Regions from separate parts of the Terribacillus sp. FSL K6-0262 genome, predicted to be linked through region 2. Evidence: predicted binding sites of a transcription regulator. Region 2 holds the regulator's gene; the other holds the start of a gene.
What was found. Region 2 encodes CtsR, which represses protease genes until heat stress. Its sites were predicted from a motif close to ATGGTCAATAAAGGTCAAACA; they were not measured.
Positions count from the first base shown of each region.

Region 1: a site for CtsR is predicted at 3,833-3,853, ahead of MHI54_RS04185 (ATP-dependent Clp protease ATP-binding subunit). Genes of this name have one in related genera too.

Region 1 is NZ_CP150277.1:802,683-810,429, reverse strand. It holds gene MHI54_RS04205 (hypothetical protein) at 1-163, opposite strand, end outside; gene MHI54_RS04200 (LysR family transcriptional regulator) at 278-1,165, shown strand; gene MHI54_RS04195 (DNA-3-methyladenine glycosylase) at 1,178-2,050, shown strand; gene MHI54_RS04190 (acyl--CoA ligase) at 2,162-3,742, shown strand; gene MHI54_RS04185 (ATP-dependent Clp protease ATP-binding subunit) at 3,947-6,082, shown strand; gene lepB (signal peptidase I) at 6,313-6,864, opposite strand; gene MHI54_RS04175 (glycosyltransferase family 8 protein) at 6,945-7,747, opposite strand, start outside.
Region 2 is NZ_CP150277.1:1,564,534-1,572,280, reverse strand. It holds rRNA gene MHI54_RS08210 (23S ribosomal RNA) at 1-2,104, shown strand, start outside; rRNA gene rrf (5S ribosomal RNA) at 2,364-2,476, shown strand; gene MHI54_RS08200 (MgtC/SapB family protein) at 2,628-3,323, shown strand; gene MHI54_RS08195 (CtsR family transcriptional regulator) at 3,452-3,913, shown strand; gene MHI54_RS08190 (UvrB/UvrC motif-containing protein) at 3,934-4,470, shown strand; gene MHI54_RS08185 (protein arginine kinase) at 4,470-5,537, shown strand; gene clpC (ATP-dependent protease ATP-binding subunit ClpC) at 5,558-7,747, shown strand, end outside.

The sequences.
Region 1 (7,747 bases), 760 kb from region 2:
CCAAGGGAGCGGGGGCAGCTTCATGGCGGAAATCCTCAACATCCGTCAAGGATAACTCGCTGCTATCCATCGTTCCATGCTCCATGTTTTCTGTAAGAGCTTCTGCCGGTATTTTGCTGTTGCTGTTTATGCGGCTGCTGCCAAGAATCAATCCAATAGACAATCTCTCACGACCTTTCCAATATTCATAAAAAAAGTGTATACTGCACTCATGCATAGGAAAAGCTGAATTATTTGATTATAATGATCGGAAAATGCGATTTAGGAGTGGGTGGATATGCATATCAATCATTTAAAGACGTTTGCTGTGGCGGCAGACACACTGAATTTCACGAAGACAGCTCAGCGGCTTGATTATGCCCAATCCAGTGTCACGGCCCAAATAAAGGCTTTGGAAAAGGAATATGGCATCGAATTATTCCAGCGTCTTGGAAAGAGGATTTATTTGACTGAAGCGGGAATAAAGATGCAGAGCTATGCCAAGAGGATATTGACATTGCATGATGAGATGAGACAGGAGTTCGAGGAAGGGATGGAGGAAAAAGGCACGATCCTGATCGGCGCCTGTGAGAGTCAATGCATTTACCGTCTGCCTGCATTGCTTCGTTTCATCCGTTCTCGATATCCGCAGGTGCAAGTCATCCTGAAGCCTGTGCCATCCAGTAAAACTTCGGAACAGATGCTGCAGGAAGGCGAATTGGATGTGGCATTTATCATGGATCGGGATCGGGAATATGGTTCTTTGGAATCCGTTTCCCTATTTGAGGAGGATATCGTCCTGATCGGCTCCCCGAACCATCCATTATCCGTTCAATCCACTGCTGGCTTGGATGAGGTGATGCAACATCCCTTGATACTGACCGAAAAAGGTTGTTCCTACAGGATGGAATTGGAGCAAGTTCTGGAGGAACAGAATCTATATGCAGAAAACATCATCGAATTCGGCAGCATTGAAGCAATCAAGCAATGCGTGAAAGCGGGGCTGGGCTTTTCTTATTTGCCGCTTATGACGGTTCAAAACGAATTGGAATCAGGGGAATTAAAGGCAGTCAGACTGGATGTACCAATCAAACAGCCTACAACGAAATTGCTTTGGCATAAAGACAAGCGAATGACGAAGGTGATACAGGATGTCATTGAATTTGCCAGGAAGCATATGGAATAGGAGAGACTGATCATGTGGGAAACAGAGCTTACAGGAACACATACATACGATTATCATTATTTAATGAAAAGATGGAGTATGGATCAATTGAATTCGGTTGATCCGGAAAGTCAAACAGTGAAGCTTCCGGTTGTTTCAGGGGATGGGGCCCGGCATATCGTTCGGTTGCAGTTCAGCGGACCAATCACATCTCCTTCCGTTAAAGTTTCTTCGGCGGATCCTTCCAGGCAGGCGGAAATAATTTCTTGGGTGGAGAAGTGGCTGCAGTGGGAGGTTGATCTTGCCGATGTAGCTGCACATTTTGCCGGTTCGGATTTGGAACAGCTGTTTTACGCACATGCGGGAACCCCGATCGTAAAAGATACGGACGTCTATTATAGCTTGATGAAAACAATCATCCACCAGCAATTGAATTTGAAGTTTGCCTACACGCTGACGAACCGATTTGTGGAGAATTTCGGGACAAAAGTAGAAGACATCTGGTTCTATCCGTCGCCTGGGGAGATTGCTTCTTTATCCTATGATGCCTTACGCAAACTGCAGTTTTCGCAGCGGAAGGCAGAGTATGTAATCGATACCAGCCGCCTGATTGCAGAGGGGAAATTGGATCTCATGCAGCTTGCTTCGGCATCCGATGAGGAAATAGCTGCAGAATTGACGAAAATCCGGGGGCTTGGCAGCTGGTCGGCACAGAACTGGATGCTGTCCGGTTTAGGGCGAGCTGATTTATTACCAGCTGCTGATATCGGGATACAAAAAGCATTGAAGCTCTACGATAACCTCGCCGAAAAGCCGACGCCAGCAGCAATACATGAGCGGGGAGAAAGATGGGCTCCTTACCGTAGTTATGCGGCTGTTACGCTTTGGAGAAGTATTGAGACCTGATACTAATATCAAGTTTTATAATTTGGTAACAATTATTGCTGGGAAGTCGTGCTTCAGTCTGCTATAATAAGTCCATTAGTTAAATCAGGCAGCCATTTAGGAGGCGAAAGTATGGATAGAAAAGATTTGATTGCACCAGAGCAATACAACATCGTTGATGAAATGGAGCGACATGTTACAGACGAAGATCGTAAAGCGCTCATTTGGATGGATGATGCGGGCAATAAGAAGGAAGTGACGTACAAGGCGTTATTCCAGGATGTCAACCGCACAGGTAATGTTCTGAAACAACTGGGCTTGGAAAAAGGCGATTCCATTTTGGTGATGGTACCGCGTATCGTGGAGGCATATCATATTTATGCTGCAGCCTTGAAGCTTGGAATTGTGATCATCCCTAGCTCCGAAATGCTGAAAACGAAGGATTTACAATACCGTATCGATCATGGGAAAGTGAAGGGGATCATCAGCTTTCATAAATTCACAGAGCAATTCGACGCAATCGAAAACCAAGAGAGTTTGATCAAGCTTTCTGTCGGAGGGCCGGCTGAAGGATGGCAGGAACTCCAAGTGCTTAAAGCGGCAGCATCGGATGAGCTGGAAACAGTGCGGACATCAAGAGACGACTTAGCGCTGCTGTCTTATACGAGCGGTACAACAGGGAATCCAAAGGGTGTGGTTCATACACATGGCTGGGGCTACGCACACTTGCGTACAGCAGCTGAGAACTGGCTATCCGCTTCCAAAGGGGATATCGTGTGGGCAACAGCAGCACCGGGCTGGCAGAAATGGGTATGGAGCCCATTCCTATCCGTATTGGGCACAGGGGCAACTGGCTTTGTCTACATGGGGCGTTTTGATGCCAAAACGTATCTTTCCCTTTTGGAGGATTATAAAATCAATGTGCTCTGCTGTACCCCGACAGAATACCGCCTGATGGCAAAGGTGACGGATCTTGGCAGCTATAACTTGAGTGCTTTGCATAGTGCGGTATCTGCCGGCGAACCATTGAACCGGGAAGTGATCGATGTCTTCCAAAAGCACTTTGATATTATTGTGCGTGATGGCTATGGACAGACAGAAAGCACGCTGCTGCTTGGTATCATGAAAGGGATGGAGCCTAGACCAGGTTCCATGGGTAAACCGACACCAGGTAATGAGGTAGTCGTGATCGATGAAGATGGCAATCCGGTAAAAACGGGTGAAGTCGGTGATATTGCACTGAAGCTGGACAGTCCTGCTTTGTTCAAAACATATTTCCGTGAGCCGGAACGACGTGAACAAGCGGAAAGAAACGGTTACTTCGTCACTGGCGATCAAGCTTCCGTCGATGAAGACGGGTATTTCTGGTTTGAAGGCCGCAGCGATGACATCATCATCAGCTCCGGTTATACGATCGGACCATTCGAAGTGGAGGATGCCTTGGTCAAACATCCAGCTGTAGCGGAATGCGCAGTCGTTGCCAGCCCGGATGAAATTCGCGGCAATGTCGTCAAAGCATTCGTCATCCTGCGCGAAGGTGTGGATGAGGACGATCCGGAGCTTGTCAAAGAATTGCAGACACATGTGAAAAATACCACTGCACCTTATAAGTATCCACGTAAAATTGAATTCGTCAAAGAATTGCCGAAGACTTCCTCCGGTAAAATCAGACGGGTCGAATTGCGCAACCAGGAAAAACAAAAAACGAAATAAAACAGAAGCATCGCCTACAGCCGGGCGGTGCTTTTTTATTTGCCTTGGGCTTAAACTAAAATAATTATAAAAAATAAAGCAAAGTACTTGAAAGTCAAAGAAGGTCAGACTATAATGAAGTCACAAGGTCAAAGATAGTCAAAGTCAAAGCGTGACACTTGACCAATTGAACCAAACAAAACGATTAGGGAGGTAATTGTATTTATGAAATGCCAACATTGTGGTGAACGAGAAGCAAATGTGAACTTGTTTATGCAATTCAATAACCAAAAACAACAATTACAGCTCTGCCATACTTGCTACAACGAAATGAAAAATACATCTAAAAATCCTGCAGGTTTCGCAAACAATGGCGGAACAATGGATGATTTCTTCAAGAATATCTTCCAAGGAGCACAATCCGGCTTCCAAGCCGGAGCCAACGGCCAAGCGCAAGCTGGCGGTAATGGCCGCGGAGGGCTGCTCGACTCACTTGGCAAGAACCTGACAGATGGCGCACGTGCAGGTCTGATCGATCCGGTAATCGGCCGTGAGCAAGAAGTGAAACGTGTCATCGAGACATTGAACCGACGCAATAAGAACAATCCAGTCCTGATCGGGGAGCCAGGGGTAGGTAAGACAGCTATTGCAGAAGGACTAGCTTTGCAGATCGTCGAAGGAAATGTACCTGTAAAGCTGCAAAATAAAGAAATCTACTTGCTCGATGTCGCTTCGCTGGTTGCAAACACAGGCGTACGCGGCCAATTCGAAGAAAAGATGAAACAGCTGATCTCTGAATTGCAGCAGCGTAAGAATGTCATCCTGTTCGTCGATGAAATTCACCTATTGGTCGGGGCCGGGTCTGCCGAAGGTTCCCAAATGGATGCAGGGAATATCCTGAAGCCGGCACTGGCACGCGGCGAGTTACAATTGATAGGTGCAACCACTTTGAAAGAGTACCGTCAAATCGAGAAAGACGCCGCGCTTGAACGCCGCCTCCAGCCGGTAATGGTGAAAGAACCGTCAGCAGGGCAGGCAATTGAGATCCTGAAAGGATTGCAGGAGAAATACGAAGCATACCATCAGGTTTCTTACACAGAGGATGCAATCAAGGCGAGCGTGAACTTGTCACAGCGTTATATCCAAGACCGCTTCCTTCCTGATAAAGCCATCGACTTGCTGGATGAAGCCGGTTCACGAATCAATCTGCTGACCGTGACAACTGATGAAGACGCAATCCAAGCTCGTCTTGCACAGATTGCCAAAGAGAAGGAAGAGGCTGCAGGCCGTGAAGATTACGAACGTGCAGCATATCTTCGCCAAGAAGAAATCCAGCTGGAACAAAAGCTTGAGGAACCGAAGAATGAAGAAAAAGGCGAAGTGACAGTCGAAGTCATCCAGCAGATTGTCGAAGAGAAAACAGGCATTCCTGTAACGAAAATCCAATCCGAAGAGCAGAATAAAATGAAAAACTTAGCTGCTAATTTGTCCAGCAAGGTCATTGGACAGCAGCAGGCAGTAGATCGAGTCGCCAAAGCAATTCGCCGCAGCAGAGCCGGTTTGAAATCCAAACAGCGCCCAATTGGTTCCTTCCTATTTGTCGGACCGACTGGTGTTGGGAAAACGGAATTGACGAAAGCCTTGGCAGAGGAGATGTTCGGTACACGTGATTCCTATATTCGTCTGGACATGAGTGAGTATATGGAACGTCACTCCGTGGCGAAACTTATCGGTTCACCTCCGGGATATGTCGGACATGAAGAAGCGGGACAGCTGACAGAGCGAGTGCGCCGCAATCCTTATACAATCGTCCTATTGGATGAAATCGAGAAAGCACATCCTGATGTACAGCATCTATTCCTGCAAATCATGGAAGACGGTCATTTGACAGACAGCCAAGGCCGAAAAGTGAGCTTTAAAGATACCGTGATCATCATGACAAGCAATGCAGGTACAGGGGATAAGCAGATCTCGGTCGGTTTTACGAATTCCAGCAATGAAGCGGTATCCGTAATCGAGAAGCTGGGCGCTTACTTCAAACCTGAATTCTTGAACCGCTTTGATTCCATCATCAGCTTTGATGAGCTGAAAGAGGAAGACTTGGTACGGATTGTAGAGCTTATGCTTGCAGATTTGACTAAGAATATGGAAGAAGAAGGCTACAAGCTGGAAGTGACAGACGCTGCAAAACACTTCCTGGCGAAAAAAGGCTATGATCCTCGCTTTGGCGCCCGTCCATTACGCCGAGTCATCCAGGATCAAGTAGAGGATAAAATCACCGACTATATTCTTGAAGAAGAGGATGCAAGCAGTATGGTAGTGGATTTGATTGATGAACAGATTACTGTAATTGGTAAATGATACGGAAGAGACTCATGCATGTAAAGCATGAGTCTCTTTTTTTATACAGTATAATAGACCTGCAAAAGAAAGAAAGCGGCAAAGTATGCAGTATACTTTTTAGCTCGGTGCCTGCGCTGATTGGACAATGTGGATATGTTGGATGGGTATAAGTTTAGTGGAATGGTTTACCAGCTAAGGAGAAAATAAAAAACAGTGCAATAGCCTGCACTGCTCGTCACTAAATTTATTCAATTGGTCCATCCTATCTGAGGGAATGGATAATATCGAAACTTAACTTCCCCGATAACGGAGTCTTGTGGGATCAAGCCGAACATCCTGCTGTCTTTACTGTTTCTGCGATTATCTCCCATGACGAACAGGTAACCATCAGGAATTGTATCTTCACCGATGACATCACGCAGCTTGAAGTTATTCGTAAATAATGCATCTCCCTGCATAGCTTCCTTCATCTCTTTCAGATAAGGCTCCCGATGCTTTTTGCCATTTACGTAGAGTACATCATTCTTGTACTCGATCGTGTCTCCAGGTACACCAATCACGCGTTTTACATAGCTTGCATCCTGATCTGGCGCGTGGAAGACGACTTCGTCAAAACGGTTGATTTCTCCAATCCGGCTGATGATGATTTTGTTCTGGTCTTCCAAAGTAGGGGCCATCGATTCGCCATATACGGTACTGGGAAAATAAAAAAAAGTGCGGAAAATGAATAAAGCGACAATGGCAATACCAACCGACAGCAGCACAGTGTATAGTGTGCGTCTAGCTTTCAGGGAAAGCACCTCCTTTAGTACCAGTGTAACATATACGGAGAGTCCATAGAAAAAACTGGAGTTTTTTTAACTCCAGTTTTACAACAATTTTATATAGATAAGGAACTCTTCGAAGCGGGTGCTGGCTGGCGGCCAAACGGGGTTTTAGCCAGATAGTCGTAGTAACCATCTGTGTAAGGGTGAATGGATCCTTTCTGCCAAGGTTTCTCTTCGCCGCAGAAATGGACGATTGATGGTTTCTCCCTTACCGTGCGCAAAACCCGCTCCTCCTCGAGTGATTTCGCTTTGTATTCTTTCAGGATAACATGTGTCTGGGCATTCCATTTTGGATGGAGCATGAGCCAGTCATTCCAAAGGATGGCGTTCAGTGCATCTTGATCATGCCAAGCCAGTTTATCTGGATTTTCATTGATGAATGTCAGCACTTTATCCGTAATATCATGGTCACGCCATGCCTGCATATCGATCAGCAGCAGACCAGAGTTGAAATAACGATCTTCCTTGGTGATGCCCATTTTTTCAAGGCGGTGGTGCTCACCGTAGTCGCCGACGGCTGCAATGATGTTTCCTTCCATCTCGATATCGAATAATTTCTTGACATCATCCAATATCAGCATATCGCAATCAACGTACAACGTCCGTTCGATGGCAGGATCCATCATTTCAGGAATGGAAATACGATAATAAGCCGCTTTTGAAATATGACGGCTGGCAATTGCGCCTTTGTATATTTCCACATTCACAGTGAGGAAATCAAGCGGCGCTCCATGGATTGCTGCAGTTTCCTTCAATAGCTGTTTCTTCTCGCGGCTGATTCCGCCGTCGATGATTGAAATGACAATATCCTCAGGGCTGGAAGTGTTTTCAAGTAAAGAACTTAATGTCATACCCA
Region 2 (7,747 bases):
GGTGAAATGCCAATCGAACACGGAGATAGCTGGTTCTCTCCGAAATAGCTTTAGGGCTAGCCTCAAAGGATGATGGTTGGAGGTAGAGCACTGATTGGACTAGGGGCCCTCATCGGGTTACCGAATTCAGTCAAACTCCGAATGCCAATCAATCTACTTTGGGAGTCAGACCATGGGTGATAAGGTTCATGGTCGAAAGGGAAACAGCCCAGACCGCCAGCTAAGGTCCCAAAGTGTGTGTTAAGTGGAAAAGGATGTGGCGTTGCTTAGACAACCAGGATGTTGGCTTAGAAGCAGCCATCATTGAAAGAGTGCGTAATAGCTCACTGGTCGAGTGACGCTGCGCCGAAAATATACCGGGGCTAAACACACCACCGAAGCTGCGGATTGACATCTACGATGTCAGTGGTAGGAGAGCGTTCTAAGGGCTGTGAAGGTCGATCGTGAGGACGGCTGGAGCGCTTAGAAGTGAGAATGCCGGTATGAGTAGCGAAAAAAGAGTGAGAATCTCTTTCATCGAAAGCCCAAGGTTTCCTGAGGAAGGCTCGTCCGCTCAGGGTTAGTCGGGGCCTAAGCCGAGGCCGAAAGGCGTAGGCGATGGATAACAGGTTGATATTCCTGTACCACCTAAATCCGCTTGAACGATGGGGGGACGTAGGAGGATAGGGAAAGCGCGCTGCTGGTCATGCGCGTCCAAGCCGTGAGGAAGTTGAGCAGGCAAATCCACTCAACATGATTCCAGGCGGTTATGGGGAGGGAAATTTAGTACCGAAGTTCCTGATTTCACACTGCCAAGAAAAGCCTCTAGTGAGGAAATAGGTGCCCGTACCGCAAACCGACACAGGTAGGCACGGTGAGTAACCGAAGATGATCGGGAGAACTCTCGTTAAGGAACTCGGCAAAATGACCCCGTAACTTCGGGAGAAGGGGTGCTTCTTTTTAGGAGAAGCCGCAGTGAAAAGGCCCAAGCGACTGTTTAGCAAAAACACAGGTCTCTGCAAAGCCGTAAGGCGAAGTATAGGGGCTGACACCTGCCCGGTGCTGGAAGGTTAAGGGGAATGGTTAGGGACTTCGTCCCGAAGCTGTGAACCGAAGCCCCAGTAAACGGCGGCCGTAACTATAACGGTCCTAAGGTAGCGAAATTCCTTGTCGGGTAAGTTCCGACCCGCACGAAAGGTGCAACGACTTGGGCACTGTCTCAACGAGAGACCCGGTGAAATTATACTATGCGTGAAGATGCGCATTACCCGCGACAGGACGGAAAGACCCCGTGGAGCTTTACTGTAGCCTGATATGGAATGTTGGTACAGCTTGTACAGGATAGGTGGGAGCCTTGGAAACCGGAGCGCCAGCTTCGGCGGAGGCATCCGTGGGATACCACCCTGGCTGTATTGACATTCTAACCCAGAACCGTCATCCGGTTCGGAGACAGTGTCAGGTGGGCAGTTTGACTGGGGCGGTCGCCTCCCAAAGAGTAACGGAGGCGCCCAAAGGTTCCCTCAGAATGGTTGGAAATCATTCGTAGCGTGCAAAGGCAGAAGGGAGCTTGACTGCGAGACCTACAAGTCGAGCAGGGACGAAAGTCGGGCTTAGTGATCCGGCGGTGCCGTATGGAAGGGCCGTCGCTCAACGGATAAAAGCTACCCCGGGGATAACAGGCTTATCTCCCCCAAGAGTCCACATCGACGGGGAGGTTTGGCACCTCGATGTCGGCTCATCGCATCCTGGGGCTGTAGTCGGTCCCAAGGGTTGGGCTGTTCGCCCATTAAAGCGGTACGCGAGCTGGGTTCAGAACGTCGTGAGACAGTTCGGTCCCTATCCGTCGTGGGCGTTGGAAGTTTGAGAGGAGCTGTCCTTAGTACGAGAGGACCGGGATGGACGCACCGCTGGTGCACCAGTTGTTCCGCCAGGAGCACAGCTGGGTAGCTACGTGCGGAAGGGATAAGTGCTGAAAGCATCTAAGCATGAAGCCCCCCTCAAGATGAGACTTCCCATCATTTTAAATGAGTAAGATCCCTCAGAGACGATGAGGTAGATAGGTTCGAGGTGGAAGCGTGGTGACACGTGCAGCTGACGAATACTAATCGATCGAGGACTTAACTAAAAAACGAAAAGCGGAAAAGGCCGTTTAGAAACGTAGGAATAAGCGAGAAAGCCCGTAGTGGAGTGTACTTCTTCACGAAGGGATTTATCGCTTAGGCCATAGTTTCTGGCCTTTGGAGCTGGATCTAGCCGCAGCGCCAGATCCCTTAGTAAGTCAACGCCAAAGACCAAGCACTCCGGTGCTTGGCACGCATGAGATGTACAGCAAGGATGTTTCTTATCTAGTTTTGAGGGTTCATTCCATATGAATTCTTGCATTGTCTGGTGGTAATAGCGAAGAGGTCACACCTGTTCCCATGCCGAACACAGCAGTTAAGCTCTTCAGCGCCGATGGTAGTTGGGTTCGCCCTGCGAGAGTAGGACGCTGCCAGGCAAGATGAAATCTCCTGATAAGTTAATCATAACTTATCAGGAGATTTTTTATGTTTTGCTTTATACTTCTGTCGATTAGGGAATGTAAATATTTCACTTCATATTGAGACGAGAATATTCATATACTGCTAAGAGAAAGAAGGGAAGCATGGATGGAGCAATACTATAACGATCAATTTTTAACGGTAATGATTAAAATAATAATTGCGATATTCCTTTCAGGTGCTATCGGGATGGAGCGTGGGATGGGTAATCATCACGCTGGTTTAAGGACTCACATCCTTGTAGGCGTGGGATCTTGTCTTATGATGATTTTATCTTTATATGGCTTTACGGAATTCAGCGAAGAGCATGACTATGTGCAATTCGATCCTGCACGTATACCTTCTTATGTCATCAGCGGGATCGGGTTCCTGGGAGCGGGGACGATCCTGGTCAATGGAACTACTGTCCGGGGTCTCACGACAGCCGCATCTGTCTGGACCGTAGCAGGCCTCGGTCTTGTGATAGGGGCAGGAATGTATATGGAGGCTGTATTCACAACCATCATCATTCTATCCATCCTCATATTCCTGAATAATTTCGAGAAACTGTTTTTGTCCAGTAAAAAGCAGAAAGCATACCTTCTCGATATTGAACTGGGCAGGGAAGATAGTGTGGCTCCCATCATGGAAATACTCGAGCGCCATCATCTGGCATTGACAAACATGAAAATGAAAAAGTATCACCATGATAGCAGGATGCTGCATGTTGAGTTGGAAACACGTCAGGCTATAAATGAAATGGAGCTCTTCGAGGAACTGACTGATCTAACCAATATCAAATCGGTCAGTACGGTGAAAAGTTAAAACCCTTTTTAAGGGTTTTTTTCTGTTTTTGGGGGCTATGCTAAAGAAGAAGTGCTTTGCATTCCTCCTGCAAAATGTATATAATATAGTCAAAGATAGTCAAAGTCAAAAGAAGGGAGGAAACTTGTGTGAGTAATAATATATCTGACATAATCGAGGCATATCTTAAGCAGATCCTTCAGTCAACGGATACGCAGGAAGTGGAGATAAAGCGAAGCGAAGTAGCCAATCGTTTTCAGTGCGTGCCCTCCCAAATCAACTACGTCATCAAAACGAGATTCACCGTCGAAAAGGGATATCTGGTTGAAAGCAAGCGTGGCGGCGGCGGTTATATTCGTATAATTCGGGTAAAGCATCATACGGAAGCAAGTTTGATAGACGACGTGATCGAAATGGTGCAGCCGCGAGTTTCACAGCAGACTGCCAATAACGTGATCGAACGCCTGGCAGAAGAGAATATCCTGACAGAACGGGAAGCGAAAATCATGCTTAGGGCAACCAGCCGAGATACACTAGCCTTCCCTCTTCCGCTTCGCGATGAGGTCAGGTCACGTATCCTGGTTTCAATGCTGACTGCTATCAAGTACTAGTCAGATAAGGAGGCATCAAGATGGAATGTCAAGAATGTCATATAAGGCCAGCTACATTACATTTGACGAATGTCGTCAATGGGCAGAAGACGGAAATGCATGTATGCGAGCAATGCGCCAAGGAAAACGGATATGTCTCCTACGGCCAAGAAGGGTATTCCCTGCATAACTTATTATCTGGTCTATTCCATATGAATCCATCGACTGTCCAAGGACATAAACACTTCTCTCAAGCACCGGCAGCACTTGCTTGTCCGAAGTGCGGACTCACATATCATGAGTTTACCCGCTTGGGGAAATTCGGTTGTGCATCCTGTTATGAAACATTCGAGGATAATCTGAACCCTATCTTCCGTCGGGTACACAGCGGCAATACCAAACACGAAGGCAAGATACCAAAGAGGATGGGCAGCGGTATCGAAAAGAAACGAAAAATCGCTGCATATCGGGAATCCATGCAGCAATATATTCAAGCGGAGGAATTTGAAAAAGCAGCGGAGCTCCGCGATAAGATACGTTCTTTGGAGCAGGATGGCCGGGAAGAGGGTGAGAGCTAATGTCACTTGAGAATTTCATGAGTGATGCAATCAGCCCGTGGATGAAAGAAAATGGACCGGATTGCGATATAGTCATGAGCAGCCGTATTCGGTTAGCCAGGAACTTTGAGAATCGAACTTTCCCCTTAATTGCCAAGGCAGAGGATTTGGACGATGTACTTAATTTCTTCCAAGACAGCTATCAGGATGCCGCATTCCAGGATCGCGGAAAGATGCAATTCATCCGGATTGCCGATTTATCACCGATCGAGAAAAAAGTATTTGTCGAGAAACATTTGATCAGCCCTCATTTGGCAGAACACGCAGAGGAAGCAGGAGTTTTGCTAAGCGAAAGCGAACAAGTCTCTATCATGGTAAATGAGGAGGATCACCTGCGGATCCAGCTTTATTTGCCAGGCTTCCAGCTGCAAAAGGCACTGCAGGAGGCATTTGAAGTGGATGATTGGCTTGAACAGAAGATAACATATGCTTTCGATGAGGAAAGGGGTTATCTGACTACCTGTCCGACGAATGTAGGGACGGGGCTCCGGGCTTCTGTGATGATGCATCTGCCTGCTTTGACCATGACGCATCAGATGAACCGGCTGACACCGGCAATCAACCAGCTCGGACTTGTCGTTCGCGGCATTTACGGAGAAGGCAGTGAGGCTCAGGGCAATATCTATCAGATATCCAACCAGATCACCCTGGGAAAATCCGAACAGGATATTGTCGAGGATCTGGAAAGCGTAGTCAGCCAGTTGATCGAGCAGGAAAGGCAAGCTCGGCATACGCTGACAGAGGAGCTGAGCATCCAGCTGGAGGATCGGATCTTCCGTTCTTATGGTACGTTGCGGTACAGCCGTATCATTGAATCCAAGGAAGCTGCAACCTGTTTATCCGATGTTAGGTTAGGCATCGATCTTGGGTATATAGAAGATATGCCTCAATCTATACTTAATGAATTAATGGTATTGATACAGCCGGGCTTCCTTCAGCATTATGCGAGAAGGAGCCTATCTGGCAGAGAACGAGATGTATTACGTGCCTCCCTTATCAGGGAGCGGATGCATTTGGAAAATAACTGACTGATCGAGGAGGAATTCCTATGATGTTTGGACGCTTCACGGAAAGAGCGCAAAAGGTCCTTGCACTTGCCCAAGAAGAGGCAGTGCGGCTTGGACATAATAATATTGGAACAGAACACATTCTATTGGGCCTGGTGAGCGAAGGCGAAGGAATCGCTGCCAAAGCTCTGACGACACTGGGATTGGAAACAGAACGCATTCAGGAAGAGGTCGAGCAGCTGATCGGGCGCGGCCAGAAAATCACTGGTACACCTTATTACACACCGCGCGCGAAGAAAGTGATCGAGCTTTCCTTGGACGAAGCGAGAAAGCTTGGTCATTCTTACGTGGGTACTGAGCATATCCTTCTCGGATTGATTCGCGAAGGAGAAGGTGTTGCGGCACGTGTGCTGAATAATCTCGGTGTCAGCTTGAACAAAGCGCGTCAGCAAGTGCTTCAGCTTCTTGGCAGTAATGAGTCCTCTGCAGGGAAACAGCGCGGCAGTCAGTCTGCCAGGGCAAATACGCCGACGCTTGACTCCTTGGCGCGCGATCTTACGGCCATTGCCAAAGAAGGCAATATCGATCCGGTCATCGGCCGTGAAAAAGAGATCGAGCGTGTCATTCAAGTCCTTAGCCGCCGTACGAAAAATAATCCTGTCTTGATCGGGGAGCCGGGTGTAGGTAAAACGGCAGTTGCTGAAGGTCTGGCGCAGCAGATCATCAATAATGAAATTCCGGAGATCCTGCGGGATAAACGTGTCATGACGCTTGATATGGGTACAGTCGTGGCGGGTACGAAATACCGCGGGGAATTCGAGGATCGTTTGAAAAAAGTGATGGAGGAGATCCGCCAAGCAGGGAATATCATCCTCTTCATTGATGAACTGCATACACTTATCGGTGCGGGCGGAGCGGAAGGGGCAATCGACGCTTCCAATATCCTGAAACCATCCTTGGCACGCGGGGAGCTGCAGTGCATCGGTGCTACCACTTTGGATGAGTACCGCAAGTATATCGAGAAAGATGCAGCATTGGAACGCCGCTTCCAGCCGATACAAGTCGATGAACCATCCGTGGAGGAATCGATTCAGATCCTCACTGGCTTGCGTGATCGCTATGAAGCCCATCACCGTGTAACCATCACCGACGATGCGATTCGTGCAGCAGCGGAATTCTCCGATCGTTACATTACGGATCGTTTCCTTCCGGATAAAGCGATCGACTTGATTGATGAGGCGGCTTCCAAAGTACGTCTTCGCTCTTACACTGCTCCGCCAAACTTGAAAGAGCTCGAGCAGAAGCTGGAGGAAGTTCGCAAAGAGAAAGATGCAGCCGTACAAAGCCAGGAATTCGAAAAAGCGGCTTCCTTGCGTGATACAGAGCAGCGCCTGCGTGATCAGCTGGATCAGACGAAGGACCAGTGGAAAGAGAAACAAGGTCAGGAAAGCAGTGAAGTCACTGTGGAAGACATCGCTTCCGTTGTTTCCATCTGGACTGGAGTGCCGGTTGCCAAGCTGACAAAGGATGAATCCGAACGCTTGCTCAATATGGAGCAGACATTGCATGACCGCGTCATCGGTCAAGAAGAAGCGGTTGTCGCAATCTCCAAAGCAATTCGCCGGGCGCGTGCAGGTCTCAAGGATCCAAAACGTCCGATTGGTTCCTTCATCTTCCTTGGACCGACAGGAGTCGGAAAAACGGAACTGGCACGTGCATTGGCTGATTCCATGTTCGGTGACGAAGATGCGATGATCCGTATCGATATGTCCGAATACATGGAGCGCCATTCCACAGCACGCCTAGTCGGCTCTCCTCCAGGATATGTAGGATATGAAGAGGGCGGACAGCTCACGGAGAAAGTTCGTCGCAAGCCATATTCCGTCGTCTTGCTTGATGAGGTGGAAAAAGCACATCCAGAGGTCTTCAACATCTTGCTTCAAGTGTTGGAGGACGGACGCCTGACCGATTCCAAAGGTCGTCTGGTCGATTTCCGCAATACGATCCTGATCATGACTTCCAACGTCGGAGCAAGTGAGCTGAAACGGAGCAAATCACTAGGTTTCACATTGGATAGCGAAGATCAGAACTTCAAGGATATGAAGGCGAAAGTGACAGAGGAACTGAAGAAAGCATTCCGTCCTGAGTTCTTGAACCGTATCGATGAAACGATTGTGTTCCATCCTCTGGAGAAGAAACACATGAAGGATATCGTTACATTGATGGCAGAT